2 linked regions of the Streptomyces ficellus genome follow. Each later gene encodes a partner of the first gene's protein in a complex. Links are inferred from orthologs where the notes say so. Each region holds a gene or a part of one and is shown on either strand. Other genes may lie near its edges. The genes, in order: rpmG and rplI.

The links.
Region 2: rpmG (region 1) and rplI share a complex: the UniProt entries of both Bacillus subtilis proteins name them as parts of the 50S ribosomal subunit. The link is inferred for Streptomyces ficellus from one-to-one orthologs.

The regions. Positions count from the first base shown.
Region 1 is NZ_CP034279.1:3,001,233-3,012,440, reverse strand. Bases 892-3,617 are described here. They hold rpmG (50S ribosomal protein L33), read left to right. Parts: upstream 892-2,035; coding sequence 2,036-2,200; downstream 2,201-3,617. Other genes in these bases: EIZ62_RS13050 (UDP-N-acetylmuramate dehydrogenase), read left to right, coding at 3,277-3,617; EIZ62_RS13055 (MaoC family dehydratase), read left to right, coding at 2,746-3,174; EIZ62_RS13060 (MaoC family dehydratase N-terminal domain-containing protein), read left to right, coding at 2,286-2,741; EIZ62_RS13080 (amidohydrolase family protein), read right to left, coding at 892-1,367. Outside these bases: more of EIZ62_RS13080, read right to left, coding at 135-891; more of EIZ62_RS13050, read left to right, coding at 3,618-4,332; EIZ62_RS13045 (adenosine deaminase), read right to left, coding at 4,339-5,361; EIZ62_RS13040 (pyridoxal phosphate-dependent aminotransferase), read right to left, coding at 5,496-6,722; preprotein translocase subunit SecE, read left to right, coding at 7,102-7,389; transcription termination/antitermination protein NusG, read left to right, coding at 7,467-8,360; rplK (50S ribosomal protein L11), read left to right, coding at 8,520-8,954; rplA (50S ribosomal protein L1), read left to right, coding at 9,036-9,764; rplJ (50S ribosomal protein L10), read left to right, coding at 10,253-10,783; rplL (50S ribosomal protein L7/L12), read left to right, coding at 10,898-11,208.
Region 2 is NZ_CP034279.1:3,655,421-3,671,770, forward strand. What follows is about bases 5,524-8,360. They hold rplI (50S ribosomal protein L9), read left to right. Parts: upstream 5,524-6,637; coding sequence 6,638-7,084; downstream 7,085-8,360. Other genes in these bases: rpsF (30S ribosomal protein S6), read left to right, coding at 5,524-5,663; EIZ62_RS16215 (single-stranded DNA-binding protein), read left to right, coding at 5,741-6,322; rpsR (30S ribosomal protein S18), read left to right, coding at 6,384-6,620; EIZ62_RS16230 (MATE family efflux transporter), read right to left, coding at 7,369-8,360. In the rest of the region: EIZ62_RS16185 (transglycosylase domain-containing protein), read left to right, coding at 1-605; EIZ62_RS16190 (glycosyltransferase family 87 protein), read left to right, coding at 811-2,298; EIZ62_RS16195 (alanine racemase), read right to left, coding at 2,374-3,405; EIZ62_RS16200 (lipid II:glycine glycyltransferase FemX), read right to left, coding at 3,526-4,644; EIZ62_RS16205 (hypothetical protein), read right to left, coding at 4,787-5,101; more of rpsF, read left to right, coding at 5,373-5,523; more of EIZ62_RS16230, read right to left, coding at 8,361-8,706; dnaB (replicative DNA helicase), read left to right, coding at 9,129-10,619; EIZ62_RS16240 (hypothetical protein), read left to right, coding at 10,689-11,003; EIZ62_RS32745 (hypothetical protein), read left to right, coding at 11,379-11,504; EIZ62_RS16250 (serine hydrolase domain-containing protein), read left to right, coding at 11,546-12,922; EIZ62_RS16255 (GNAT family N-acetyltransferase), read right to left, coding at 12,980-13,432; EIZ62_RS16260 (MarR family winged helix-turn-helix transcriptional regulator), read right to left, coding at 13,467-13,928; EIZ62_RS16265 (MFS transporter), read left to right, coding at 14,069-15,286; EIZ62_RS16270 (GlcG/HbpS family heme-binding protein), read left to right, coding at 15,347-15,775. UniProt on the Bacillus subtilis protein: Binds to the 23S rRNA.

The sequences.
Region 1 (11,208 bases):
GGAACCAGGCACCGACGGGCCGGAACGAATGCCGGAACGGATCCCGGAACGCACGGACACCGGCGCCGGACGGGCCGTCAGGACACCCGCCGAGGTCCGCCCGCCGAGGACGCCCCGCGCGGGCATCCGGATGGTCAGGGGCGGGCGTCCGGCCGTCCCTGGCGCGGCAGTTCGAGCGCCGCCGCCGAGTCGCAGTACTCCCGCACCGCGCTCGTCCGCGCCACCACCCGGCCGCGGTGCACCACGATCCGGCTGTACGCCAGCGACAGCACGCCCGACAACCGCTCCCCGCGCACCGCCAGCAGCTCCGCCGGGAACCCCGCCTCCACCCGCACCGCGGGCAGCCCCATCGCCTCCCGCGCGGCCCCGCTCACCGCCCCGTACGCCTCCGCGGGCCGCAACCCGCCCTGGGAGGCCAGCAGGTACGCCGCCTCCAGCGGATCGCCCCGCCCCACCGGGTTGGCCACGTCCCGCAGCGCCCCGCTCCCGGCGGCGACCCGTACGCCCGCCGCCCGCAACAGCCGCACGGGCGCGACCCCGCGCACCTCCGTACCGCCGCAGCCGCCCTGCGGCATGCACGCGACCGTCACGCCCGCCGCCGCGAGCTGGTCGGCCGCCCGCCCCGCCGCGTCGCCAGGAAGCCGCCCCAGCGCCCCGCACGGCCCGATGGTGACCCCCGGCCGCAGACCGCCCGCCATGGCGGCCAGCCGGGCGAGGCGCGCCGGGTCGTCGCCGTCCGTGTGCAGGTCGACCGGGCAGCCGTGCTCCGCGGCCACCTCCAGCACCGCCTCCGCGTACCCGGCCGGGTCGGGGTCCAGGTCCGGGCACCCGCCCACCACCCCGGCGCCCATCTTCACCGCGTCGCGCAGCATCGCCAGCCCGTCCGCCCCCGCCACACCGGTCAGCAGCCGCGGGACGGCGACCGCCGTCAGGTCGGCCAGCCCGCGCAGCGAGCGGCGCGCCTGGAGGACCGCCTCCAGCGGGCCGAGCCCCTGGACGTCGCCGATCCGGACGTGGGCGCGCAGTGCGGTCGCCCCGTGCCCGAGCTGGAGCAGCGCGGCCTCGGTGGCGCGGCGCTGGACGTCCTCGGTGGCGTACGAGACGGGGCCGGGGCCGTCGGCGCTGAGCGCGGTGTCGGCGTGGGCGTGCGGTTCGGCGGGGGCGGGCAGCAGCAGGTAGCCGGCGAGGTCGACGCGGGCGCCGTGGGTGGGCAGGCTGCCCGCGGTGCCGACGGCTTCGATGCGCCCGCCGCTGAGCCGTACGTCGACGGTCCGGCCGTCGGTGAGGCGGGCGCCGCACAGCAGCAGCGCGGTGGCGTCGGCGGTGGCGCCCTCGGGCGGCTGCGGCTGCTGGCTGTCGGAGGACATCGGGCTCCTGGCGGGCTCGGGGGCTCGGTGGCTCGGCGTGGTCCGCGGCGTGCGGGCGGCGGGGCCGCCGGCCGTGCGGGTGTACGGGCGTACTGGCGTGATCACGCAGCGTGAGCCGAGCCTAGGGGCCGTCCCACTGGGCATCGAGGAGGAGCGCAATAGTCGTACCGGCGCGGGGCGCGAGTGGCGTACGGGACCTCGGGGATGTACGGGGCCGACGCCCCGCCCGCCGGGCCGGCGGACCGCCCGGGGTGACCCTCCGTGGCGGCGCCGGAAGGGGGCGGTGGGCGTTCCGTGAGCGTTTTGGGGAGTGGCGGCGCGGGGGCCGGGTAGCCGCGGGGAATCGGATTTGGGCGAACGGCGGCCGACCGTGTAATGTCTTCATCGCTCGCCCCAATAGCTCAGTCGGCAGAGCGTCTCCATGGTAAGGAGAAGGTCTACGGTTCGATTCCGTATTGGGGCTCTGGTGCGGTAGCCCTCACCTTCGGGTGAGGGACTCCGTATCAAAGCGGTGTAGCTCAGTCGGTAGAGCAAGCGGCTCATAATCGCTGTGTCACCGGTTCAAGTCCGGTCACCGCTACACACGGTAGCCGATTGTGGGGTCGGTCCTTCGATCGGCTACTCTTTTATGCGTTCATCCGTCCATCCGTCCGTCAAGGAGCACTCACGTGGCTGCCACCGACGTCCGCCCGAAGATCACGCTGGCCTGCGTGGAGTGCAAGGAGCGGAACTACATCACCAAGAAGAACCGGCGCAACAACCCGGACCGTCTTGAGATGAAGAAGCACTGCCCGCGCTGCAACGCGCACACTGCGCACCGCGAAACGCGCTGAATCAGGCTCGTACACGAGGCCGTCCCCGTCAGGGGGCGGCCTCGTGTCGTTTGTTCGAAGACATGACCCAGGAGGTAGCGAGTTCATGGCGCTCGATCAGTCCTTCGTGGGGCGGACCTATCCGCCCACCGCGCCGTACGAGGTCGGCCGGGAGAAGATCCGCGAATTCGCCGAGGCGGTCGGGGACCTGAATCCGGCGTACACCGACACGGAGGCCGCCAAGGCGCTCGGCCACCCGGATGTGATCGCTCCGCCGACCTTCGTGTTCGCCATCACCTTCCGGGCCGCGTCAGCGGTGATCGAGGACCCGCAGCTGGGCCTGGACTACAGCCGCGTGGTGCACGGCGACCAGAAGTTCGCGTACACCCGTCCGGTACGGGCGGGGGACCGGCTGACGGTCGTCTCGACCATCGAGGCCATCAAGTCGCTCGCCGGCAACGACATCCTGGACGTCCGCGGGGAGGTCCACGACGAGGCCGGTGAGCACGTGGTGACGGCGTGGACGAAGCTCGTGGCCCGTGCCGCGGCAGAGGAGGCGTGAGGCGATGAGCGCGAAGATCGCATTCGACGAGGTCGAGGTCGGCACCGAGCTGCCGGCGAAGAGCTTCCCCGTGACGCGCGCCACGCTGGTGCGGTACGCGGGCGCCTCCGGGGACTTCAACCCGATCCACTGGAACGAGAAGTTCGCCAGGGAGGTCGGGCTGCCGGACGTCATCGCGCACGGCATGTTCACCATGGCCGAGGCGATCCAGGTGGTGACCGACTGGTCGGGCGACCCGGGGGCGGTCGTCGAGTACGGGGTGCGGTTCACCAAGCCGGTCGTCGTCCCCAACGACGAGACGGGCGCGCTGATCGAGGTCAGCGGCAAGGTCGCCGCGAAGCTGGACGACAACCGGGTGCGGGTGGACCTGACCGCCATGAGCGCCGGCCAGAAGGTGCTCGGCATGTCCCGCGCCGTCGTACGGCTCGCCTGACCGCCGCACGCCCGACGCCGCCCGGGGGGTGCCACGCGCGCGTGGCCCCCCCCGGCGCGCACCCGGAAGGGGCTGTCCGAGCCGCACCGTAGGCTTGGGCGCGTGCAGGAACTCCACGACGCTCCCCTCGCCCCCCTGACCACCTTCCGGCTCGGCGGCCCCGCGAACCGGCTCGTCACGGCGACCACCGACGACGAGGTCGTCGCCGCCGTGCGCGAGGCCGACGAGACCGGCACCCCGCTGCTGGTCATCGGCGGCGGGTCCAACCTCGTCATCGGCGACAAGGGCTTCGACGGCACCGCCCTGCGCATCGCCACCCGGGGATTCGTCCTGGACGGCACGCGGCTGGAGCTGGCGGCCGGTGAGGTGTGGACGGACGCCGTGGCGCGCACGGTGGAGGCCGGGCTCGCCGGCATCGAGTGCCTGGCCGGCATCCCCGGCTCGGCGGGCGCCACCCCGATCCAGAACGTCGGGGCGTACGGCCAGGAGGTCTCGGCCACCATCACGGAGGTCGTGGCGTACGACCGCCGCTCGGGCGAGACGGTCACCGTCCCGAACGCCGAGTGCGACTTCTCGTACCGCCACAGCCGCTTCAAGGCCGACCCGGACCGGTTCGTCGTGCTGCGGGTGCGCTTCGAGCTGGAGGACGCGCAGGGGCTGAGCGCGCCCATCAAGTACGCCGAGACGGCCCGCGTGCTCGGCGTGGAGCCCGGCGACCGCGTCCCGGCCGCCACCGCCCGCGAGACGGTGCTCGCGCTCCGCGCCGGCAAGGGCATGGTCCTGGACCCGGCGGACCACGACACCTGGTCGGCGGGCTCGTTCTTCACCAACCCGATCCTGGAGCAGGCGCACTACGAGGAGTTCCTCGCCCGCGTCCGTGACCGCCTCGGCGCCGACGTCGCCCCGCCCGCCTTCCCAGCCGGCGACGGACGGGTCAAGACCTCCGCGGCCTGGCTCATCGACAAGGCCGGCTTCACCAAGGGGTACGGCACCGGCCCCGCCCGCATCTCCACCAAGCACACCCTGGCCCTCACCAACCGCGGCGAGGCCACCACCGAGGACCTGCTCGCCCTCGCCCGCGAGGTCGTCGCGGGCGTACGGGACGCCTTCGGCGTCACGCTGGTCAACGAGCCGGTGACGGTCGGCGTCAGCCTCTGACGCCGCTCACGGGCCCGCCAGCCAGTCGTCGACGCCCGCGAGCAGCTTCGCCCGGACGTCCTCCGGCGCCGCCGAGCCGCGCACCGACTGACGGGCCAGCTCCGCCAGCTCGTGGTCGGAGAAACCGTGGTGGGCGCGGGCGATCTCGTACTGGGCCGCCAGCCGCGACCCGAACAGCAGCGGGTCGTCCGCCCCGAGCGCCATGGGCACCCCGGCCTCGTACAGCGTCCGCAGCGGGACGTCCTCGGGCTTCTCGTACACGCCGAGCGCCACGTTCGAGGCGGGGCACACCTCGCAGGTCACTCCCCGCTCGGCCAGCCGGCGCAGCAACCGGGGGTCCTCCGCGGCCCGGACGCCGTGCCCGATGCGCGCCGCCCGCAGGTCGTCCAGGCAGTCCCGCACGGACGCCGGGCCGGTCAGCTCGCCCCCGTGCGGCGCGGCCAGCAGCCCGCCCTCCCGGGCGATCGCGAACGCCCGGTCGAAGTCCCGCGCCATGCCGCGCCGCTCGTCGTTCGACAGCCCGAAGCCGACCACGCCCCGGTCCGCGTACCGGACGGCCAGGCGGGCGAGGGTCCGGGCGTCCAGCGGGTGCTTCATGCGGTTCGCGGCCACCAGGACCCGCATGCCCAGGCCGGTCTCCCGCGAGGCGCTCTCCACCGCGTCCAGGATGATCTCCAGGGCCGGGATCAGACCGCCCAGCCGCGGGGCGTACGACGTCGGGTCCACCTGGATCTCCAGCCACCCCGACCCGTCCCTGACGTCCTCCTCGGCCGTCTCGCGCACCAGGCGCCTGATGTCCTCCGGTTCGCGGAGGCAGGACCGGGCGATGTCGTACAGCCGCTGGAAACGGAACCAGCCCCGCTCGTCGGTGGCCCGCAGCTGCGGGGGCTCTCCGCCGGTCAGCGCCTCGGGCAGATGGACGCCGTACTTGTCGGCGAGCTCCAGCAGGGTCCCGGGCCGCATCGACCCGGTGAAGTGCAGGTGCAGATGGGCTTTGGGCAACAGCCGCAGATCTCGTACGTGCTCCATTGAGGGATCTTGCCAAAACCGCCGCCCGCGCGGGAGCCCCTTTCACCGATCGGGTGCTCAAGGGAACGGAAAAGCGGGCCCCGGCACACCGCCGGGAGCCCGCCCGTACGTCCGCGCCTCCGTGGAGGGCCGGCTCAGTCGCGCGCCTCCGCCAGCAGCTTCTGCATCCGCGACACGCCCTCGACCAGGTCCTCGTCGCCCAGCGCGTACGACAGCCGCAGGTAGCCCGGCGTGCCGAACGCCTCGCCGGGAACGACCGCCACCTCCGCCTCGTCGAGGATCAGCGCCGCCAGCTCCACCGAGGTCTGCGGGCGCTTGCCGCGGATCTCCTTGCCCAGCAGCCCCTTCACCGACGGGTACGCGTAGAACGCGCCCTCCGGGGTCGGGCAGTAGACGCCCTCGATCTCGTTGAGCATCCGCACCATGGTCTGGCGGCGGCGGTCGAACGCCGCCCGCATCTCCGCCACCGCGTCCAGGCTGCCCGAGACGGCGGCCAGCGCGGCGGCCTGTGCGACGTTCGACACATTGGACGTGGCGTGCGACTGGAGGTTCGTCGCGGCCTTCACCACGTCCTTCGGGCCGATGATCCACCCGACCCGCCAGCCGGTCATGGCGTACGTCTTGGCCACGCCGTTGACGACGACGCACTTGTCCCGCAGCTCGGGCAGGATCGCCGGCAGCGAGGTGAAGGTGGCGTCGCCGTACACGAGGTGCTCGTAGATCTCGTCCGTCATCACCCACAGGCCGTGCTCGACGGCCCAGCGGCCGATCGCCTCGGCGTCGCCCTCGGTGTAGACGGCGCCGGTCGGGTTGGACGGGGAGACGAAGAGGACGACCTTCGTCCGCTCCGTACGGGCCGCCTCCAGCTGCTCCACGGACACCCGGTAGCCGGTGGTCTCGTCGGCGACGACCTCCACCGGCACACCGCCGGCCAGCCGGATCGACTCGGGGTACGTCGTCCAGTACGGCGCCGGGACGATGACCTCGTCGCCCGGGTCCAGGATCGCGGCGAACGCCTCGTAGATCGCCTGCTTGCCACCGTTGGTCACCAGGACCTGGGAGGCGTCGACCTCGTAGCCGGAGTCCCGCAGCGTCTTCGCGGCGATGGCTGCCTTCAGCTCGGGCAGTCCGCCGGCCGGCGTGTAGCGGTGGTACTTCGGGTTGCGGCAGGCCTCTACCGCGGCCTCGACGATGTAGCCGGGCGTCGGGAAGTCGGGCTCACCCGCGCCGAAGCCGATCACCGGGCGCCCGGCGGCCTTGAGGGCCTTGGCCTTGGCGTCGACGGCGAGGGTCGCGGACTCGGAGATCGCGCCGACTCGGGCGGAGACCCGGCGCTCGGTGGGAGGGGTTGCAGCGCTCATGCGGCCCATGCTCCCAGACCGGGAAAGAGCGCGGCACACGGATCTCGCCGTGCGGACGGCGGGAATCCGACGGGTGCGAGGGGGCTGCGCCGACCGTGTCAGGAGCTATCTGTTCGACGCGGCGCCGCTGACCACGTACACTCTCTGCTCGTTGGCCCTCATCGACCACGTCCACGGATGCGGTAGGTTGGGGGAGAACGACAGAGGGTCGTAGCTCAATTGGTAGAGCACCGGTCTCCAAAACCGGCGGTTGGGGGTTCAAGTCCCTCCGGCCCTGCTACACACACCGCCAGGTTGTGTGCGCAGGTATGTACTTCATTGCACCGCCGTGCGGCTCCACCCGGGCGCGGCACGGCCGACCCGGAATCAGGTGAGAGACGTGACGGATGCCGTAGGCTCCATCGACATGCCTGATGCCGAGGACGAAGCACAGGAGTCGAAGAAGAAGGGCCGCAAGGGCGGCAAGCGCGGAAAGAAGGGCCCGCTGGGCCGTCTCGCGCTCTTCTACCGCCAGATCGTCGCCGAGCTGCGCAAGGTCGTCTGGCCGACTCGCAGCCAGCTGACGACGTACACGACCGTCGTCATCGTCTTCGTCGTCATCATGATCGGTCTGGTGACCGTGATTGACCTCGGCTTCCAGGAAGCAGTCAAGTACGTCTTCGGCTGAGTCCCGCGGAGGGCGCCCACCCAGGCGCCCCTTTTCGCATGTTCCACCCCATCTGTATCCAGGAAGAAGCAGCCACCGTGTCTGACCCGAACCTGAACGAGTCCGCCCAGGACGAGCTCGACGTCGTCGAGGCGGCCGACGAGGACCAGGCGGAAGCTGCGGACGCCGCTGTCGGCGAGGCCGCCGAAGAGGCCGCTCTCCACGTCGAGGACGAGGACGCGGTCGAGGAGGCCCCCGAGGCCGAGGCCGGCACTGAGACCGCCGAGGGCGAGACCGCCGAAGCCGACGAGACCGACGCCGACGAGGACGAGACCGACGACGTCGTCGCCGAGGCGGCGGAGCCCGAGGCCCCGGCCGACCCCATCGCCGCCCTCCGCGACGAACTGCGCGGCCTGCCCGGCGAGTGGTACGTCATCCACACCTACGCGGGCTACGAGAAGCGCGTGAAGGCCAACCTCGAGCAGCGTGCCGTCTCGCTGAACGTCGAGGACTTCATCTACCAGGCCGAGGTCCCCGAGGAAGAGATCGTCCAGATCAAGAACGGCGAGCGCAAGAACGTCCGGCAGAACAAGCTGCCCGGTTACGTTCTCGTCCGCATGGATCTGACGAACGAGTCCTGGGGCGTCGTCCGCAACACCCCCGGCGTCACCGGCTTCGTGGGCAACGCCTACGACCCGTACCCGCTGACCCTGGACGAGATCGTCAAGATGCTCGCCCCGGAGGCCGAGGAGAAGGCCGCCCGCGAGGCCGCCGAGGCCGAGGGCAAGCCGGCTCCGGCCCGCAAGGTCGAGGTCCAGGTGCTGGACTTCGAGGTCGGCGACTCGGTCACCGTCACCGACGGCCCGTTCGCCACGCTCCAGGCCACGATCAACGAGATCAACGCCGACTCGAAGAAGGTCAAGGGCCTCGTCGAGATCTTCGGTCGCGAGACCCCGGTCGAGCTGAGCTTCGACCAGATCCAGAAGAACTGACGCATACAGCTTCCGAACAGGTCAGACCGGGCCTCGCGCCCGTTCTGACCTGCTCGGTTTTTGGCCGCGCATGGATACCCGTTATCGTTGTGCGGTATGCCTCCATCCGGATGACGTCGGATGGTGGCGAGAAACTCTCACTAGGACCCGGAGAGAGCAATGCCTCCCAAGAAGAAGAAGGTCACGGGGCTTATCAAGCTCCAGATCCAGGCCGGCGCGGCCAACCCGGCTCCGCCGGTCGGCCCCGCCCTGGGTCAGCACGGCGTCAACATCATGGAGTTCTGCAAGGCCTACAACGCCGCGACCGAGTCGCAGCGTGGCATGGTCGTGCCGGTGGAGATCACGGTCTACGAGGACCGTTCCTTCACCTTCATCACCAAGACTCCGCCGGCCGCCAAGCTGATCCTCAAGGCCGCGGGTGTGGACAAGGGCTCCGGCGAGCCGCACAAGACCAAGGTCGCCAAGCTCACGAGCGCCCAGGTCCGCGAGATCGCCTCGGTCAAGCTGCCCGACCTGAACGCCAACGACCTGGACGCCGCCGAGAAGATCATCGCCGGCACCGCCCGCTCCATGGGCATCACGGTCGAGGGCTGAGCAGCCCCCCGTACGACCTGTGGGAGGGCCACGCGCTGGCCCGGACCACGACTCCACACCTGAACCACACCAGGAGAAGCAGTGAAGCGCAGCAAGGCACTCCGCGGCGCGGACGCCAAGGTCGACCGGGAGCGTAACTACGCCCCCCTCGAGGCCGTCCGTCTCGCCAAGGACACCGCCACCACCAAGTTCGACGGCACCGTCGAGGTCGCCTTCCGCCTGGGCGTCGACCCGCGCAAGGCCGACCAGATGGTCCGTGGCACCGTGAACCTTCCGCACGGCACCGGTAAGACCGCCCGGGTCCTGGTCTTCGCGACCGGTGACCGTGCTGCGGCCGCGGAAGCCGCGGGCGCCGACATCGTCGGCTCCGACGAACTGATCGACGAGATCTCCAAGGGCAACCGCCTGAACGAGTTCGACGCGGTCGTCGCCACCCCGGACCTCATGGGCAAGGTCGGCCGCCTCGGCCGCGTCCTCGGCCCGCGTGGTCTGATGCCGAACCCGAAGACCGGCACCGTCACCATGGACGTCGCCAAGGCCGTCAACGAGATCAAGGGCGGCAAGATCGAGTTCCGCGTCGACAAGCACTCGAACCTGCACTTCATCATCGGCAAGGTTTCCTTCGACGAGACGAAGCTGGTCGAGAACTACGCGGCGGCGCTGGAGGAAGTCCTCCGTCTGAAGCCGTCCGCCGCGAAGGGCCGCTACATCAAGAAGGCGACCCTCACCACCACGATGGGCCCCGGCATCCCGCTGGACTCCAACCGCACCCGCAACCTCCTCGTCGAGGAGGACCCGGCCGCCGTCTGAATCTGACGGCAGTCGCGGGTCACGCGCACGAAACCGGCCCCCGCCGCTCGCAGGAGCGGCGGGGGCCGGTTTCTCGTCGTACGGGGCCCGCCCCACGAGCCGGTGGCGCCCGTGGGCCCCCTGGCCCCGTGGAGGCCCCTGTCAGGCCCCCGGAGCCCGGCCGGAGCGCTGCGGTGGCACGGGCGCGCGGGGGCGGGGAGTCACCCGGCCGGCGGCGATTTGCTTGACGGCGGGGCGGTCCCGTACTCTTCCACAGAAGCCAAAGACCGCTGGTCGTTGCTGCGCTCGTCAGAGTCGCGGCGGCCGAAGGATCCGCTAGCTGCGGACGACCCGCGCAGGTGACTGTGGATGAACTCCTGGATACCGCTCCTCGCTGAGCGCGACCGGTTGAGTCACGCCCCGTGCGCCTGCGCCGGGGCGTTTCGTTTTGCCCAGTCTCCTTCCTTCAGCCCACGCGGTCCGAATCACCCGGAAGGAGGCCGAGGCTCATGGCGAGGCCCGACAAGTCTGCTGCGGTTGCCGAGCTGACGGACAAGTTCCGCAGCTCGAACGCCGCCGTGCTGACCGAGTACCGCGGTCTCACCGTGGCACAGCTCAAGCAGCTGCGCCGTTCGCTCGGTGAGAACGCCCAGTACGCCGTGGTGAAGAACACGCTGACCAAGATTGCGGCCAACGAGGCCGGGATCTCGACGCTGGACGACCAGTTCGCTGGTCCGACGGCTGTCGCCTTCATCACCGGTGACCCGGTGGAGTCGGCGAAGGGTCTTCGTGACTTCGCCAAGGAGAACCCCAACCTGATCATCAAGGGCGGTGTCCTTGATGGCAAGGCGATCTCCGCCGATGAGATCAAGAAGCTTGCGGACCTCGAGTCCCGCGAGGTTCTGCTCGCCAAGCTGGCGGGCGCCATGAAGGGCAAGCAGTCCCAGGCTGCCGCGCTCTTCCAGGCGCTTCCCTCGAAGCTCGTCCGCACCGTGGACGCGCTCCGTGCCAAGCAGGCCGAGCAGGGCGGTGCCGAGTAATTCGGCTCGCGCATTGACCGTGGCCCCCTAGGGGCGACGGTCGCAGCGGGCCCAACGTACGCCCGCCTCACATGTACACCCGGCACCAGCCGATTTAGTGGAAGGACCGCCATCATGGCGAAGCTGTCTCAGGAAGACCTGCTCGCGCAGTTCGAGGAGATGACCCTCATCGAGCTCGCCGCGTTCGTTTCGGCGTTCGAGGAGAAGTTCGACGTCACCGCCGCCGCCCCGGTCGCCGTCGCCGCCGCCGGTGTCCCCGGTGCCCCGGCCGAGGCCGCTGAGGAGAAGGACGAGTTCGACGTCATCCTCACCGGTGCCGGCGACAAGAAGATCCAGGTCATCAAGGTCGTGCGTGAGCTGACCTCCCTGGGCCTGAAGGAGGCCAAGGACCTCGTCGACGGCACCCCGAAGCCGGTCCTCGAGAA
Region 2 (16,350 bases), 650 kb from region 1 along the record:
TCGGCTACACGCCGCAGCTCGCCACGGCCATCGACATGTACCGGATGGACGACAACGCCGAGAACAAGAACCGCAAGTTCCTGGAGATGTTCGGCACCGGCGGCCAGAAGAAGATCCACGGCTCGTCCTTCCCGTCCGAGATCTGGCAGAAGTACATGTCGACCGCGCTCAAGGGCGCGGAGGTCATCCCGTTCCCCGAGCCGGAGGAGCTGGAGGCCGACACCGTGTACGGCGGTGGCGCCGAGAGCCCCGAGCCGACGCCGTCCGACTCGCCCTCGCCGACCCCGTCGCCTTCGGAGTCGGAGAGCCCCTCGCCGACCCCGTCGCCGTCGGAGTCGAGCAAGCCGGCCGAGCCCTCGTGCGGACCGTTCGACTGGGACTGCAACAACGACGACGGCGGCCAGAACGGCGGCCAGGACGGCGGTCAGGACGGCGGCCAGGACGGCGGTGGCGGAACCGACACCGGCGGGACCGATACCGGCGGCACCGACGACGGCGGGACCACCACCGGCGGCACCAGTCCCTCGCCGCCCACCGCCGGCACGACCAATGGCAACGGCAACGGCGGCGCCAACGGCGGCTGGTTCGGCGGGACCGAGGGCTAGCCCCCGCTCCCCCTCCACGGCCACCGAAGGCCACGGCTGCGAGGGCCGTCGCACCGGGTACGTACCTCGCGTACGTACGCCGGACGCGGCGGCCCTCCGCGTTGCCCGGTGCTCTTCCGCGTCGCCCGGCGGCCGCCCGCCCGCCCCCGCGGACCGTTGTCCACAGGCCGCGCCGGGCCCCGGCCACGTACGGCAGGATGTCCCCATGCCGAGCCCACACAAGACGACGAGCGCCCACCAGGACCGTCCCGTCGTGCCCCCGACCCGCCGGGACGAGATCGCGGCCGCCGGGAGCGAACTGATCGGTGGCCCCGCCGGCCGGTGGGCGCGCTTCGGCGACAGCGCGTTCACGCCCGTCCGGGTGATCGCGCTCGTCGCGATCGGGATGTTCGCGCTCGGCATGGTCCAGAAGCTGCCCTGCTACAACTGGGCGTGGTTCCGCGGCACCAGCTCGCAGTACACCCACGCCTGCTACTCGGACATCCCGCACCTCTTCATCGGGCGGGGCTTCGCCGACGGACTGATCCCCTACTTCGACCGCCTCGGCGGCGACATGGAGTACCTCGAATACCCGGTGCTCACCGGCCTGTTCATGCAGGTCGCGTCCTGGCTGACGCTCCCCTTCGACGGCGACCTCCAGTACCGGGAGCAGATGTACTGGATGGTCAACGCGGGCATGCTGATGATCTGCGTGGCCGTCCTCGCCGTCTGCGTCGCCCGCACGCACCGCCACCGCCCGTGGGACGCCCTGCTGGTCGCCCTGGCCCCCGCCTTCGTCCTGACGGCGACCATCAACTGGGACCTGCTCGCCGTGGCGCTGACCGCCGCCGCCATGCTGATGTGGTCCCGGGGGCGGGCGCTCGCCTTCGGTGTCCTCCTGGGCCTGGCCACGGCCGCCAAGTTCTACCCGTTCCTGCTGCTCGGGCCGCTGCTGCTGCTGTGCTGGCGGGCCTGGAAGTGGCGGGAGTTCGGTCTGGCCGTGCTGGGCACGGCCGCCTCGTGGCTGGTGGTGAACGTGCCGGTGATGCTGCTGGCACCGGAGGGCTGGAAGAAGTTCTACTCCTTCAGCCACGACCGGGGCATCGACTTCGGGTCCTTCTGGCTGATCATCACCCAGCGCACCGGCGCCGACATCACCCCGGACGCCGTCAACACCTACGCGAGCGTGCTGATGGTGCTCGCCTGTGCCGGGATCGCCGCACTGGCCCTGACCGCGCCGCGCCGCCCCCGCTTCGCCCAGCTGGCCTTCCTGGTGGTGGCGGCGTTCATCCTCACCAACAAGGTCTATTCACCGCAGTACGTGCTGTGGCTGATCCCGCTCGCCGCCCTGGCCCGCCCGCGCTGGCGCGACTTCCTCGTCTGGCAGGGCTGCGAGGTCATGTACTTCGCCGGGATCTGGATGTACCTGGCGTACACCACGAGCGGCAACAAGCAGGGGCTGCCGACGGAGGGCTACCAGTTCGCGATCCTGCTGCACCTGGCCGGGACGCTGTTCCTGTGCGCCATGGTCGTACGGGACATCCTGCTGCCCGAGCGCGACGGGGTGCGGCGCGACGGCACGGACGACCCGTCGGGCGGCGTCCTCGACCGCGCGGAGGACGTGTTCGTACTCGGCCCCGCCGCACCCCCGCCGCAGCACGCCGCACACGCGGTCCAGGGACCACGTGTGGAGTGGGGCGTCGTACGGGAGTGACCGCCCGGGGCCGCGCGTGACCGCCGGGGCCGCGCATGAGCGACGGCCCCGGGCGGCCCGGCACCGCCCGGGTGCTCAGCGCTCGACGATGCGGTCGAACTGGGTGGTGGTGTGCCGCAGGTGGGCGACCAGCTCGTCACCGACCTTCGGCTCCTGGGCGTCCGAGGGGACGAACAGGATCGACACCTGCATGTGCGGCGGCTCGGCGAACCAGCGCTGCTTGCCCGCCCACACGAACGGCGACAGGTTGCGGTTGACCGTCGCCAGGCCCGCCCGGGCCACGCCCTTGGCGCGCGGCATCACGCCGTGCATGGCCTTGGGGGCCTCCAGGCCCACCCCGTGCGACGTGCCACCGGCGACGACGACCAGCCAGCCGTCGGACGCCGCCTTCTGCTGGCGGTAGCCGAAACGGTCACCCTTGGCGACGCGCGTGACGTCCAGGACCGCGCCCCGGTACTCCGTCGCCTCGTGGTCGCCCAGCCAGAGCCGCGTACCGATGCGGGCCCGGAAGCGGGTCTGGGGGAACTGCTGCTGGAGCCGGGCCTGCTCCGCCGCCTTGAGGTGGCTGACGAACATGGTGTGCAGCGGAAGGCGGGCCGCGCGCAGCCGGTCCATCCAGCCGATGACCTCCTCGACGGCGTCGGTGCCGTCGGTGCGGTCCAGCGGCAGGTGCAGCGCGAAGCCCTCCAGGCGCACGTCCTCTATCGCCGCGTGCAGCTGGCCGAGCTCGTGCTCGCCGATGCCGTGCCGCTTCATCGAGCTCATGCACTCGATGACGACACGGGCGCCGACGAGCGCGTGGACGCCGTCCACGGACGACACCGAGCGGATCACCCGGTCCGGCAGCGGGACGGGCTCCTCGCCCCGCCGGAACGGCGTCAGGACCAGCAGGTCGCCGCCGAACCAGTCCTTGATGCGGGCCGCCTCGTACGTGGTGCCCACCGCCAGCATGTCGGCGCCGAAGCGGGACGCCTCGTCCGACAGCCGCTCGTGGCCGAAGCCGTAGCCGTTGCCTTTGCACACCGGGACGACGCCCGGGAACTGGTCGATCACGGACTTCTGGTGCGCCCGCCAGCGAGCGGTGTCGACGTAGAGGGAGAGCGCCATGGCCGGCCCGGAACCTTTCTGTGGCTGCGGTGTAGCAGAGGGATGTACGAGACCCGAGGCCCGAGCCCCGGGACGGGAGACTCGGGGGGCGGGACTACGGACTACGGACTACGGAAGCGTTCAGCGACGCGACATGTACATGTCGAGTGCCTTGTGCAGCAGCTTGTTCAGCGGGAAGTCCCACTCGCCGATGTACTCGACGGCCTCACCGCCGGTGCCCACCTTGAACTGGATGAGGCCGAAGAGGTGGTCCGTCTCGTCCAGGGAGTCGGAGATGCCCCGGAGGTCGTAGACGGTCGCGCCCATGGCGTAGGCGTCGCGCAGCATGCGCCACTGCATCGCGTTCGAGGGCCGGACCTCGCGGCCGATGTTGTCCGAGGCGCCGTACGAGTACCAGACGTGCCCGCCGACCACGAGCATGGTGGCCGCCGACAGGTTCACGCCGTTGTGCCGGGCGAAGTAGAGCCGCATGCGGTTGGGGTCCTCGCTGTTGAGGACGGTCCACATCCGCTGGAAGTACGACAGCGGCCGGGGCCGGAACCGGTCGCGCACGGCCGTGATCTCGTACAGCCGCTGCCACTCGGCGAGGTCCTCGTAACCGCCCTGGACGACCTCGACACCGGCCTTCTCGGCCTTCTTGATGTTGCGGCGCCACAGCTGGTTGAAGCCCTTGAGGACGTCGTCGAGCGAACGGTTCGCCAGCGGCACCTGGAAGACGTAGCGGGGCTGGACGTCGCCGAAGCCGGCGCCGCCGTCCTCGCCCTGCTGCCAGCCCATCTTGCGCAGCCGGTCGGACACCTCGAAGGCGCGCGGCTCGATGTGCGAGGCCTCGACGTCACGCAGCCGCTTGACGTCCGGGTCCTGGATGCCGGACTTGATCGCGGCCGAGTCCCAGCGGCGGATGACGACCGGCGGGCCCATCTTCACCGAGAAGGCGCCCTGGTTCTTCAGGTGCGCCAGCATCGGCTGGAGCCAGTCGTCCAGGTTCGGCGCGTACCAGTTGATGACCGGGCCCTCGGGGAGGTACGCGAGGTACCGCTTGATCTTCGGGAGCTGGCGGTACAGGACCAGGCCCGCGCCGACGAGCTGACCGTCCTTGTCGAACCAGCCCAGGTTCTCCGAGCGCCACTCGGTCTTCACATCAGCCCATGCGGGGACCTGGCAGTGGCTCGCCGCGGGCAGGGTCTGGATGTACGCCAGATGCTGCTCTCGGCTGATGGTCCTCAGGGTCAGGCTCATGCGGGGCGCTCCTCGGCAGGTGTGTCCCCATGGGTACAGGGGCTCCGGCTCTCGCGCGAAGCCTACTGGCACCGAGGAGCGCCCCGGCTGGCTGCATGCCGGGAGGGCCCGTACCGAGCCCCGCCGGCCGTGGCGGAAGGGCCTAACCGAGTACGCCGCCGAAGAGGCCGCCGTGGGCCATTCCGAGCCCCAGTCCGATCGCCGACGCCCCCATGCCGATGATCAGCACCGTGCGCTCGCGTGTCGTCTCGGAGATGTACTGGCCGTAGGCGCCGGTGACGACGCCCACCAGGCCCGCCCAGGAGCTGATCAGGTGGAGGCTGTGGAACTGGGCCGTGATGAAGGCGATCAGACCGAGCCCCAGGGTCACCGCCATCAGGGTGTCCTGCAGCGGGTGGGGCTTGCCGTCCGTGGCGAAGAGGGACGAGGTGGGGTGTCGATGGAATGCCTGGGCCATGAGGTCCTCCTGGCTGTGCCGGAAGGCGGCGCATCGTAGCGCCGCACGCACCCGATGTGTACAGATTGCGTCCCCTGGCCACAGGATTTCAACCGGAAGCCGGTGTGCGGGTACTCTGTACGGTCTGCACCGGTGTCTGCCCATGCCCTGATCGGAGTCCCTCACTCGCTGAGGGCGAATGTCAGTGGTGGCCGATACCGTTGCGTACGCATCACGACCCTCCTGCCACGGAACGACCGTGGCCGCTGAGTCCAAAGGAGGTGGGTTCCACATGCGTCACTACGAGGTGATGGTCATCCTCGACCCCGATCTCGAGGAGCGCGCTGTCTCCCCGCTGATCGAGAACTTCCTCTCCGTCGTCCGTGAGGGCAACGGAAAGGTCGAGAAGGTCGACACCTGGGGCCGTCGTCGTCTCGCTTACGAGATCAAGAAGAAGCCCGAGGGCATCTACTCGGTCATCGACCTGCAGGCCGAGCCTGCGGTCGTCAAGGAGCTCGACCGCCAGATGAACCTGAACGAGTCGGTCCTCCGGACCAAGGTCCTCCGTCCCGAGACCCACTGAGCACTCTCGCTCAGAGGTCATCGGGTTTCGAGTAGCAGCAGCAAGCAGCCAGAAGCAATCCCGCCGAGAGGTTCCCCATGGCAGGCGAGACCGTCATCACGGTCGTCGGCAATCTTGTCGACGACCCCGAGCTGCGCTTCACCCCGTCCGGTGCGGCGGTCGCGAAGTTCCGCGTCGCGTCCACTCCCCGTACGTTCGACCGTCAGACCAACGAGTGGAAGGACGGCGAGAGCCTGTTCCTGACCTGCTCGGTCTGGCGCCAGGCGGCGGAGAACGTCGCCGAGTCGCTCCAGCGAGGCATGCGCGTCGTCGTGCAGGGCCGGCTGAAGCAGCGGTCGTACGAGGACCGCGAGGGCGTAAAGCGCACGGTCTTCGAGCTGGACGTCGAGGAAGTCGGCCCCAGCCTCAAGAACGCCACGGCCAAGGTCACCAAGACCACCGGCCGCGGTGGCCAGGGCGGCTACGGCGGGGGTCAGCAGGGCGGCGGCAACTGGGGCGGTGCCCCGGGTGGTGGCCAGCAGGGTGGCGGCGCTCCCGCCGACGACCCGTGGGCGACCAGCGCGCCGGCCGGCGGCCAGCAGCAGCAGGGCGGCGGGGGCGGCTGGGGCGGAAGCTCCGGCGGTTCCGGCGGCGGCTACTCGGACGAGCCTCCCTTCTGAGCCCCAGGGCTTACGGGGATCAGGCTCGTACCCCACTTCTTGATCACACAGGAGATACACCATGGCGAAGCCGCCTGTGCGCAAGCCGAAGAAGAAGGTCTGCGCATTCTGCAAGGACAAGACCGCGTACGTGGACTACAAGGACACGAACATGCTGCGGAAGTTCATTTCCGACCGCGGCAAGATCCGTGCCCGCCGCGTCACCGGCAACTGCACGCAGCACCAGCGTGACGTCGCCACGGCCGTGAAGAACAGCCGTGAGATGGCGCTGCTGCCCTACACGTCCACCGCGCGATAAGAGAGGGTGACCGAAACATGAAGATCATCCTCAAGCACGAGGTCTCCGGCCTCGGCACCGCCGGCGACGTCGTCGACGTCAAGGACGGATACGCTCGCAACTACCTGGTCCCGCGTGGTTTCGCGATCCGCTGGACCAAGGGTGGCGAGAAGGACGTGGCGCAGATCCGCCGCGCCCGCAAGATCCACGAGATCGCGACCATCGAGCAGGCCAACGAGATCAAGGCTCAGCTCGAGGGCACGAAGGTGCGTCTGGCCGTTCGCTCCGGCGACGCCGGCCGTCTCTTCGGCTCCGTGACCCCGGCCGACATCGCTTCGGCGATCAAGTCCGCCGGTGGTCCCGAGGTCGACAAGCGTCGTGTCGAGCTCGGCTCGTCGATCAAGACCCTTGGTTCGCACCAGGTCTCCGTGCGTCTGCACGCCGAGGTCGTCGCGAAGCTCGGCGTCGAGATCGTCGCTGCCTGAGTTTCTGCGCTCAGCAGGTCGCGCAGCGATCATTGAGTGACAGGCTCATCGCGTGACACGGAAGGGCCGCACCTGAGGGTGCGGCCCTTCTGCTGTGCCTGCGCGCGCTGCGGGGACGGCCGGTCGTGTTTCACGTGAAACATGACCAAGGGGGTCGTGGCACGGGGCGTGGCCCGAGAGGCCAAGGTGGTGTGGGTCGCGGCCCTGGAGGCCGTGATGAGTCGCGCGGGCCGTGCGGGCCGGGCGGGCCATGCGGGCCGTGCGGGCCGGGCCGCCGTCGCGGGTCAGCGGGTGGCGCCGGTGACCACCCAGCGGCCCGACCGCATGCGCAGGCCCAGGGTGAGCATCCGGACCGTCATCATCAGCCCCATCGCCCACCACAGGGCGGTCAGGCCGCCGTCCAGCAGGGGGATCAGCAGGGCGACCGGGGCGAAGACCGCGAGGGTCACCACCATCGCTCCCGCCAGGTACGGGCCGTCGCCGGCGCCCATCAGCACCCCGTCCAGGACGAAGACCACCCCGGCGATCGGCTGCGTGAGCGCCACGACCAGCAGCGCCGGCAGGAGGGCGTTCCGCACGGTGGAGTCGCTGGTGAAGAGCGGGATGAAGAGGGGGCGGGCCAGGACGATCAGTACGCCCAGCACCAGTCCGGAGGCTATCCCCCACTCGACCATGCGGCGGCAGGCCCGTCGTGCCCCGTCGGCATCGCCCGCGCCCAGATAGCGGCCGATGATCGCCTGGCCGGCGATGGCGATGGCGTCCAGGGCGAAGGCCATCAGGCTCCAGAGGGACAGGATGATCTGGTGGGCGGCGACATCCACGTCCCCGAGGCGAGCGGCCACCGCCGTGGCGATCATCAGGACCGCGCGCAGCGAGAGCGTGCGGACCAGGAGCGGGACGCCTGCCTGGGCGCTGGCCCGTATCCCGGCGGCGTCCGGGCGCAGGGAGGCGCCGTGGCGTCGTGCTCCCCGGACGACCACGACGAGATACGCCGCCGCCATGCCGCACTGGGCGATGACCGTGCCCCAGGCGGAGCCGGCGATGCCGAGGCCGAGGCCGTACACCAGCGCCACGTTCAGCACCGCGTTGGCGGTGAACCCGGCGACGGCGACGTAGAGGGGGGTCTTGGTGTCCTGGAGGCCCCGGAGTACGCCGGTGGCGGCGAGCACGATGAGCATGGCCGGGATGCCGAGGCTGGACACGCGCAAGTAGGTGGTGGCGTACGGGGCGGCGGTGCCGGAGGCGCCGAAGAGGTCGACCAGCCAGGGCGCGGCGGGCAGGGTGACGACGATGACAGCCAGCCCCAGGAGCAGGGCCAGCCAGATGCCGTCCATGCCCTGCCGGATGGCGGACGGCAGGTCGCCGGCCCCGACGCGGCGGGCGACGGCCGCGGTGGTGGCGTAGGCGAGGAAGACGAAGACGCTGACGGCCGTGGCGAGCAGGGCGGCGGCGATGCCGAGACCGGCGAGCTGCGGGGTGCCGAGGTGACCCACGACGGCGCTGTCGACCATCACGAAGAGCGGCTCGGCGACGAGCGCTCCGAAGGCCGGCACGGCGAGGGCGATGATCTCGCGGTCGTGCCGGCGGCGGTCGCTCTTCGGTCGGGCGGGGGCCTGGGTCATGGGGGCAATCTAATCTTCCACAGGTAAGAGATGCAAGGGCCATTGGATCCTTACCGATCGCTGAGTTGACCCTTCGGGTGTGCGCCGTTTGTTCTGATCTTGGTCCAGCGGGGAAAGTTTTTCTCCCCCACAGCCAGTGGATGGAAAAGACGCAGGTCAGAGACGCTTTGCTGGTGGGGCTATGAGTTTGTCCACACGGCTGTCCCCCGCTCCGTGCACAGGTTCTGCGGGGTTCTCCACAGCATCTGGGTCTTCACCCACAGGCCCTGTGGATAACCAGATTGGCTGACGGTGCCCGCGGGCCTACCGTGGTCCGGCGCTCGACGCGCCAGAAGCGGAGTTGAGCCTCTCGCTTGTCAGTGTCGTGCCGTAGAAAGAATGGCACGGCGAGGTCCGCGGAGCGGACGGGAGGAGGTGGGCCGGTGAGCATCCCCGAGCCCTTGGACGACCCCTGGGCCGACACCGGACCCAGTGACCGTCTGCCCGTCACGCGTCAGCGCGGGAGCGACCACCGCGGCCGGGGCATGGGCCGGGACGAACAGCACGAGCGGGGCAGCGAGAGCGGCCCCTGGGACAGCGGCGCGGGCGGCTTCGAGCGGGTCCCCCCGCAGGACCTCGACGCCGAGCAGTCCGTGCTCGGCGGCATGCTGCTCTCCAAGGACGCCATCGCGGACGTCGTGGAGATCATCAAGGGCCACGACTTCTACAAGCCGGCCCACGAGACCATCTACACCGCGATCCTCGACCTCTACGCCAAGGGCGAGCCGGCCGACCCGATCACCGTGGGCGCCGAACTGACCAAGCGCGGGGAGATCACCCGGGTCGGCGGGGCGTCGTACCTGCACACCCTCGTGCAGTCGGTACCCACCGCGGCGAACGCCTCGTACTACGCGGAGATCGTCCACGAGCGGGCGGTCCTGCGCCGGCTCGTCCAGGCGGGCACGAAGATCACGCAGATGGGATACGCGGCCGACGGCGACGTCGACGAGATCGTCAACTCGGCCCAGGCGGAGATCTACGCGGTCACCGAGCAGCGCACGAGCGAGGACTACTTGCCGCTCGGCGACATCATGGAGGGCGCGCTCGACGAGATCGAGGCGATCGGCTCGCGCAGCGGCGAGATGACCGGCGTACCGACCGGCTTCACGGACTTCGACTCGCTGACGAACGGCCTGCACCCCGGCCAGATGATCGTCATCGCCGCACGTCCCGCCATGGGTAAGTCGACGCTCGCGCTGGACTTCGCCCGTGCGTGCTCGATCAAGAACAACCTGCCGAGCGTCATCTTCTCCCTGGAGATGGGCCGCAACGAGATCGCCATGCGTCTGTTGTCGGCGGAGGCGCGGGTGGCCCTGCACCACATGCGCTCCGGCACGATGACGGACGAGGACTGGACGCGGCTCGCCCGCCGGATGCCGGACGTGTCGCAGGCCCCGCTCTACATCGACGACTCCCCGAACCTGTCGATGATGGAGATCCGCGCCAAGTGCCGCCGGCTCAAGCAGCGGAACAACCTGAAGCTGGTGGTCATCGACTACCTCCAGCTGATGCAGTCCGGCGGCTCCAAGCGGGCCGAGAGCCGGCAGCAGGAGGTCTCCGACATGTCGCGAAACCTGAAGCTGCTGGCCAAGGAGCTGGAGCTCCCCGTGATCGCGCTGTCCCAGCTGAACCGTGGCCCCGAGCAGCGCACGGACAAGAAGCCGATGGTCTCCGACCTCCGCGAATCCGGCTCCATCGAGCAGGACGCGGACATGGTCATCCTGCTGCACCGCGAGGACGCGTACGAGAAGGAGTCCCCCCGCGCGGGCGAGGCGGACCTCATCGTGGCCAAGCACCGTAACGGCCCGACAGCGACGATCACCGTGGCCTTCCAGGGCCACTACTCGCGGTTCGTCGACATGGCGCAGACCTGATCCACGGCTTAGCAGAGTCTCACCTTCGCGTTGGGATCCCACGACCCGATGTCGGATGAAAGTCGCCTGATGACCACATGGATGCGCTGCCACTGGGACGAGGGTGACACCTGGTTCTACTTCGAGGTCGACTCCGACGGCTGGGTGATCCGGCAGGTCGAACTCGAAGGGCCTGAGCTGATCCCGGTCGCAGCTGCCTCCGTCGCCGAGGGGCAGCGGGCCCGTGACGCAGGCCGCCTCGATGAGTACGACGGCAGGTTCGGGATCACCGCCGAGTCGCCCGTCTCGGAATGGGAAGGCCACGACCCCGAACAACTCACCTTCGAGGAGTTCGAAGAAGTCTGGGGGTCTGCACGTCGCCGGATCGCGTCCCGGCCCGGCTGACCGCTCGGCCCCGCAGAGGCTTATTGGCATCATCGCGGCATGGCCCCGACCCTTCCCCGCACCATCCGAGCCGTCGACACCGCTCACCTCCTGGACCTGGCCCAGGAGGCCGCCGTGCACGGCTTCAGCCAGCGGCTCCCGGTCGACTGGCTGAGCGAGCACCTCGCCGCAGAGGCGACGCACCACCTGTTCCCGACGCTCGTGCAGCGGCTCACGCACCGCCCCGAGGTTCCGTTGCAGTGGCGGTGCCAGCAGTTGCTGACCGTCAGCACCGGTGAGGTCTAGGCGGGCGGTACAGGGCCGCTGCCGGTCCAACTCATGGTGCTTCCTGCCCACCTGGCTGATCTTGGAACGGAAGGCGACCGGACTCGGCTGGTGGCGGCCCTGCACATGGTGCATGCGGGCCGGTGGCTGCCCCGCGACGAACAGGAGGCGCTGGGGCGGCTCGTCGGCGCGCTGAACGGCTCGGCGGAGGTGGAGCGGGCGCCCGTCGTGGGCTAATGCGGTCGACGGTGCCGCAGTATGGCGGATACACCTGGGGGATGACGTCATCCTTCGAAGCACTTCTCCCCAGCACGGAGCGCGCCCTCCTGCACCGGGTGGCCACCGCGCAGGTGGAGGGCCGGACGCCCTCGCTCGTCGGTGCGGTCGCCAGGGACGGCCGGCTGCGGTGGCAGGGCGGGCGCAGTTGCGTGGACGGGCAGGTGCCCGACGCCGATACGCAGTACCGGATCGGCTCCATCACCAAGCCGTTCACGGCGGTTCTGGTGATGCGGCTGCGGGACGAGGGTCTTCTGGACCTCGGGGACGCGCTGGAGAAGCACCTGCCAGGGACCGGTGTGGGTGACGTGACGGTCGCGCAACTGCTGGGGCACAGTGCAGGCCTGGCGGCTGAGTCGCCGTCACCGTGGTGGGAGCGGACACCGGGCACGCTGCGCCCCGAGCTGGCGGACGTGCTGGGCGAGCGGCCGCTCCTGCACCCGCAGGGGCGCCGTCACCATTACTCCAACACCGGCTACACGTTGCTGGGTTCGCTCGTCGAAGCCGTGCGCGGGGTGCCGTGGGAGGAGGCGCTGAAGGCGGAGATCCTGGAGCCCCTGGGCCTGCGGCGCACGAGCCCCCAGCCCGTCGCCCCGCACGCCGGGGGCTGGGCGGTGCACCCGTGGGCCGACGTGCTGCTGCCGGAGCCGGCGGAGGACCTGGGGCTGATGGCCCCGGCTGGGCAGCTCTGGTCGACCGCGGAGGACCTGTGCCGGTTCGCTCTCTTCCTGGCGGAGGGTGACGACCGGGTGCTGAGCGCCGAGACGGTGCGGGAGATGCGTACGCCCGCCGTCCCTTCGGAGGCGGGGGAGTGGGGCAGCGGCTACGGGCTCGGGTTGCAGCTGGTGCGCGGCGACGGACGCACGCTGGTGGGGCACTGCGGCTCCCTGCCCGGCTTCGTCGCGGGGATGTGGGTGAGCGTGGAGGACGGTGTCGCCGCGGTCGCCCTGGCGAATGCCACGTCCGGGCCGGCGCCGGGGGCGGTCGCCGCCGACCTCGTACGTATCGTGGCGGACGCCGAACCGCGGATCCCGGAGCCCTGGCGGCCGCTGCCGGAGGCCGATCCGGCGCTGCTGGAGCTGACCGGTCCCTGGTACTGGGGTACCTACTCCTACGGTCTCCGGGTGGTCGCCGACGGCGGGGTCGAGCTGAGCCCCCTGCGCGGTCCGGGCCGCGCCTCGCACTTCCGGGCGCAGGACAAGGGCACCTGGATCGGGCTGGACGGGTACTACGCGGGGGAGACGCTACGCGTGGTCCGGCGCGAGGACGGCACGGTCAGCCACGTCGACCTCGGGTCGTTCGTCTTCACCCGAGAGCCGTACGAGCCGGGCGGTGCCGTGCCGGGCGGGGTCGACGCGGAGGGCTGGCGCGGACTCTGACGACGTTTCACGTGAAACCGTGCACGTTCGCCCTGGGGAAGCCCCCTGGCACGCGCGTCACAGCGCCATCTTGAAGCCCACGTGTGAGGCCTCGAACCCGAGCCGTTCGTAGAAGCGGCGGGCGTCGGTGCGCGTGGCGTCAGAGGTCAGCTGGACCAGCCGGCAGTCCTGACGCCGCGATTCGGCGATCGCCCATTCGATGAGCTGGGTGCCGAGGCCTCCGCCGCGCTCATCGGCGTGTATGCGGACGCCTTCGATGATCGACCGGGTGGCGCCGCGCCGTGACAGTCCGGGGATGATCGTGAGCTGCAGGGTCCCGACGACCCGTCCGTCGCGCACGGCCACGGCCAGGTGCTGGTTGGGGTCGCCCGACAGCCGCTCGAAGGCCGTGGTGTACGGGGTGAGGTCGTCGGGCGACTCGCGCTGCGCGCCCAGGGGGTCGTCGGCCAGCATGGCCACGATGGCGGGGATGTCGGTAGGGGCGGCGGGCCTGATCTCAAGATCGCTCATGGCTGCAGGCTACGTTGCCCCCTGCCCCGCCCGGTCAGCCGACCGGTACGTGCAGTTCTTCGACGGCCCGGACCAGCGGGGCGAGCTCCGGGTTCGTCGCCGCCTCGTCGAGCGCCGCCCGCAGAGCGGCGTCATTGGTGGGCCGGGCTTCGGCGAGCAGGGTGAGGCCGGACTCGGTGACGTCGGTGTAGATGCCGCGCCGATCGGTGTCGCAGAGATAGCGCGTGAGCAGGCCGCGGTCCTCCAGGCGGGTGACGAGCCGGGTCGTGGCGCTCTGGCTCAGCACGACCGCATCGGCCACCTGCTTCATCTGGAGGTGGCCACCGGGCCCGTTGTGCTGACGGCTGAGGACGTCGAGCAGGGAGAACTCGCGCACGCTGAGGCCGTGCTTGGCCTCCAGCTCGCGCTCGATGCTGGCCTCGATCTTCCCGTGGAGCAGGGAGAGCGCGCACCAGCCCTGTGAGAGGGCGGTGAGAGCCGGGTCTGTGGCTGTCATGGGATGTGTCCTCCGTCCCGGAGCGGCTTGTCACCAGGATAGACGACGTCTGCAATAGCCCGCGCTTGCAATTAACCCGCGTCTGCAATTATTGTCGACGCTCGTAAGGCGCAGACGCAATCTTCCGGAAGGTGTACTCCATGCCGCTCGCGCTTCTGGCCCTCGCTATCGGGGCCTTCGGTATCGGGACCACGGAATTCGTGATCATGGGCCTGTTGCCCGAGGTGGCGGCCGACTTCCAGGTGTCCATCCCCACGGCCGGACTGCTGGTCACCGGCTACGGGCTCGGCGTCGTCCTGGGTGCCCCGCTGATGACCGCCCTCGGCACCCGCATCTCCCGCAAGCGGATGCTGATGCTGCTGATGGGGCTGTTCATCGCCGGCAACGTGCTCTCCGCGGCCGCCCCCGCGTTCGAGCTGATGCTCGCCGGCCGCGTGGTGGCCTCCTTCGCGCACGGCGCCTTCTTCGGCATCGGCTCGGTCGTCGCCGCCGACCTCGTCGCCCCGGAGAAGAAGGCGGGCGCGATCGCGATGATGTTCACCGGCCTGACCGTCGCCAACGTCGTCGGCGTGCCCCTGGGCACCTTCATCGGCCAGAGCGCCGGCTGGAGGACGACATTCTTCCTGGTCGCGGCGCTGGGTGTACTGGGCCTGATCGGCGTCGCCAAGCTCGTTCCGGAGCAGCCCAAGCCCGCGGGCGTGCGCCTGCGCCACGAGTTCGCGGCCTTCCGCAACGTACAGGTCCTGCTCGCCATGGCGATGACGATCCTCGGGTTCGGAGGCGTCTTCGCCGCGATCACCTACATCACGCCGATGATGACCGACGTCGCCGGCTTCTCGGCCGGTGCCGTCACCTGGCTGCTGGTCCTCTTCGGGCTCGGCATGGTCGGCGGCAACCTGATCGGGGGGAAGTACGCCGACCGGGCGCTGATGCCCCTGCTCTACGTGTCGCTCACCGCCCTCGCCCTGGTGCTCGCCCTCTTCACCTTCACGGCGCACCACAAGGTGGCCGCGGCCGTCACGCTCGCCCTGATCGGCGCCCTGGGCTTCGCCACCGTGCCGCCCCTCCAGAAGCGGGTGCTCGACCAGGCGTCCGGAGCGCCGACCCTGGCGTCCGCCGTCAACATCGGCGCCTTCAACCTGGGCAACTCCCTGGCGTCCTGGCTCGGCGGCATCGTCATCGCCGCGGGCATGGGCTTCACGGCCCCCAACTGGGTCGGCGCAGCGCTCGCCGCTTCGGCCCTGGTCCTCGCCGTCCTCTCCAGCGCCCTGGAACGCAGGGACCTCCGTCGCGACAGCCGGGTCGTCACCGGCGCCACGCCGGAGCCGGCCGCCGCCGCCCCCCTCGTCCACCACTGACACCGACCTCCCCTCGCAACCCCGCGTCTCGCACCCCTTCGCACCAAGGAGCCACCCCGCATGAGCACCACCAGCACCACCGCTGTCGCGCCGCTGACCACCCAGGACGCCGAAACCCTGCTGGACACCGCCCGCCGCGCCGCCGAAACGGCCGGGGTCACGGTCGCCGTCACCGTCCTGGACGCGGGCGGCCACCTGCTGGCGTTCCGCCGCGACGACCGGGCCGTACTGATCGCCGGCGAGACGAGCACCCGCAAGGCCTTCACCGCGCTGCAGCTGAACGCACCGACCGCCGACCTGGTGGACGCCGTCCGGCCCGGCGGGCCGTTCCACACGTTGCCCACCGCCCTCGACCGTCCACTCCTCTTCATCGCGGGTGGCGTCCCCGTCCACCGCGACGGCCGTCTCATCGGCGCCATCGGCGTCGGTGGCGGCGCTCCGGAGCAGGATCACGGCTTTGCCACCGCGGCAGTGCGGGCTCTGTCATAAAGCCACCTGGAAACCCGTTTCAAGACCCGTCAGCGGGTTCCCGCGACCCTCGTCCCCCTGGACCGGACAGACTCCCGGCCAGGGGGACGGGCGTATGCCGAGGCGCGCATACGCCGGCCACGGCGGGTGAGGCCCCGGGGCTTGAGGACGGAGATCACCGTCATCAACAGATACGTACTGGTGGCGACGATCGGTGCCGCGATCAGACTGCTGTCCGGGACACCTGCCGCCTGCATGGCCCGGTCAGCGGCCACGGTGAGGGAGGCGTCGGCGGTCGCGTACGCGGTGATACCGAGCGCCAGCAGGCCAGGGCTGAGGCCCAGCCAGCTTACGGACACCGCAACGTGGACGGAGAGGAGAGCCCGGCGAACGGGGCGCTTGAGTGGTTTCACGTGAAACACGGTTCCCCTCGGATGCGACATCCGCGTCCGACGGCGAGAGACATCGCCCGTACTCGCCCCGGTGTACATGGCCATCCGGGAAAGTGAAGGTCGCGAACCGACTCTGTGCAGAGATGGGGGTGGAACTGGACGTGTGTGTTGCTTACGGTGATTCCATGTCCGACGCGGAGATCC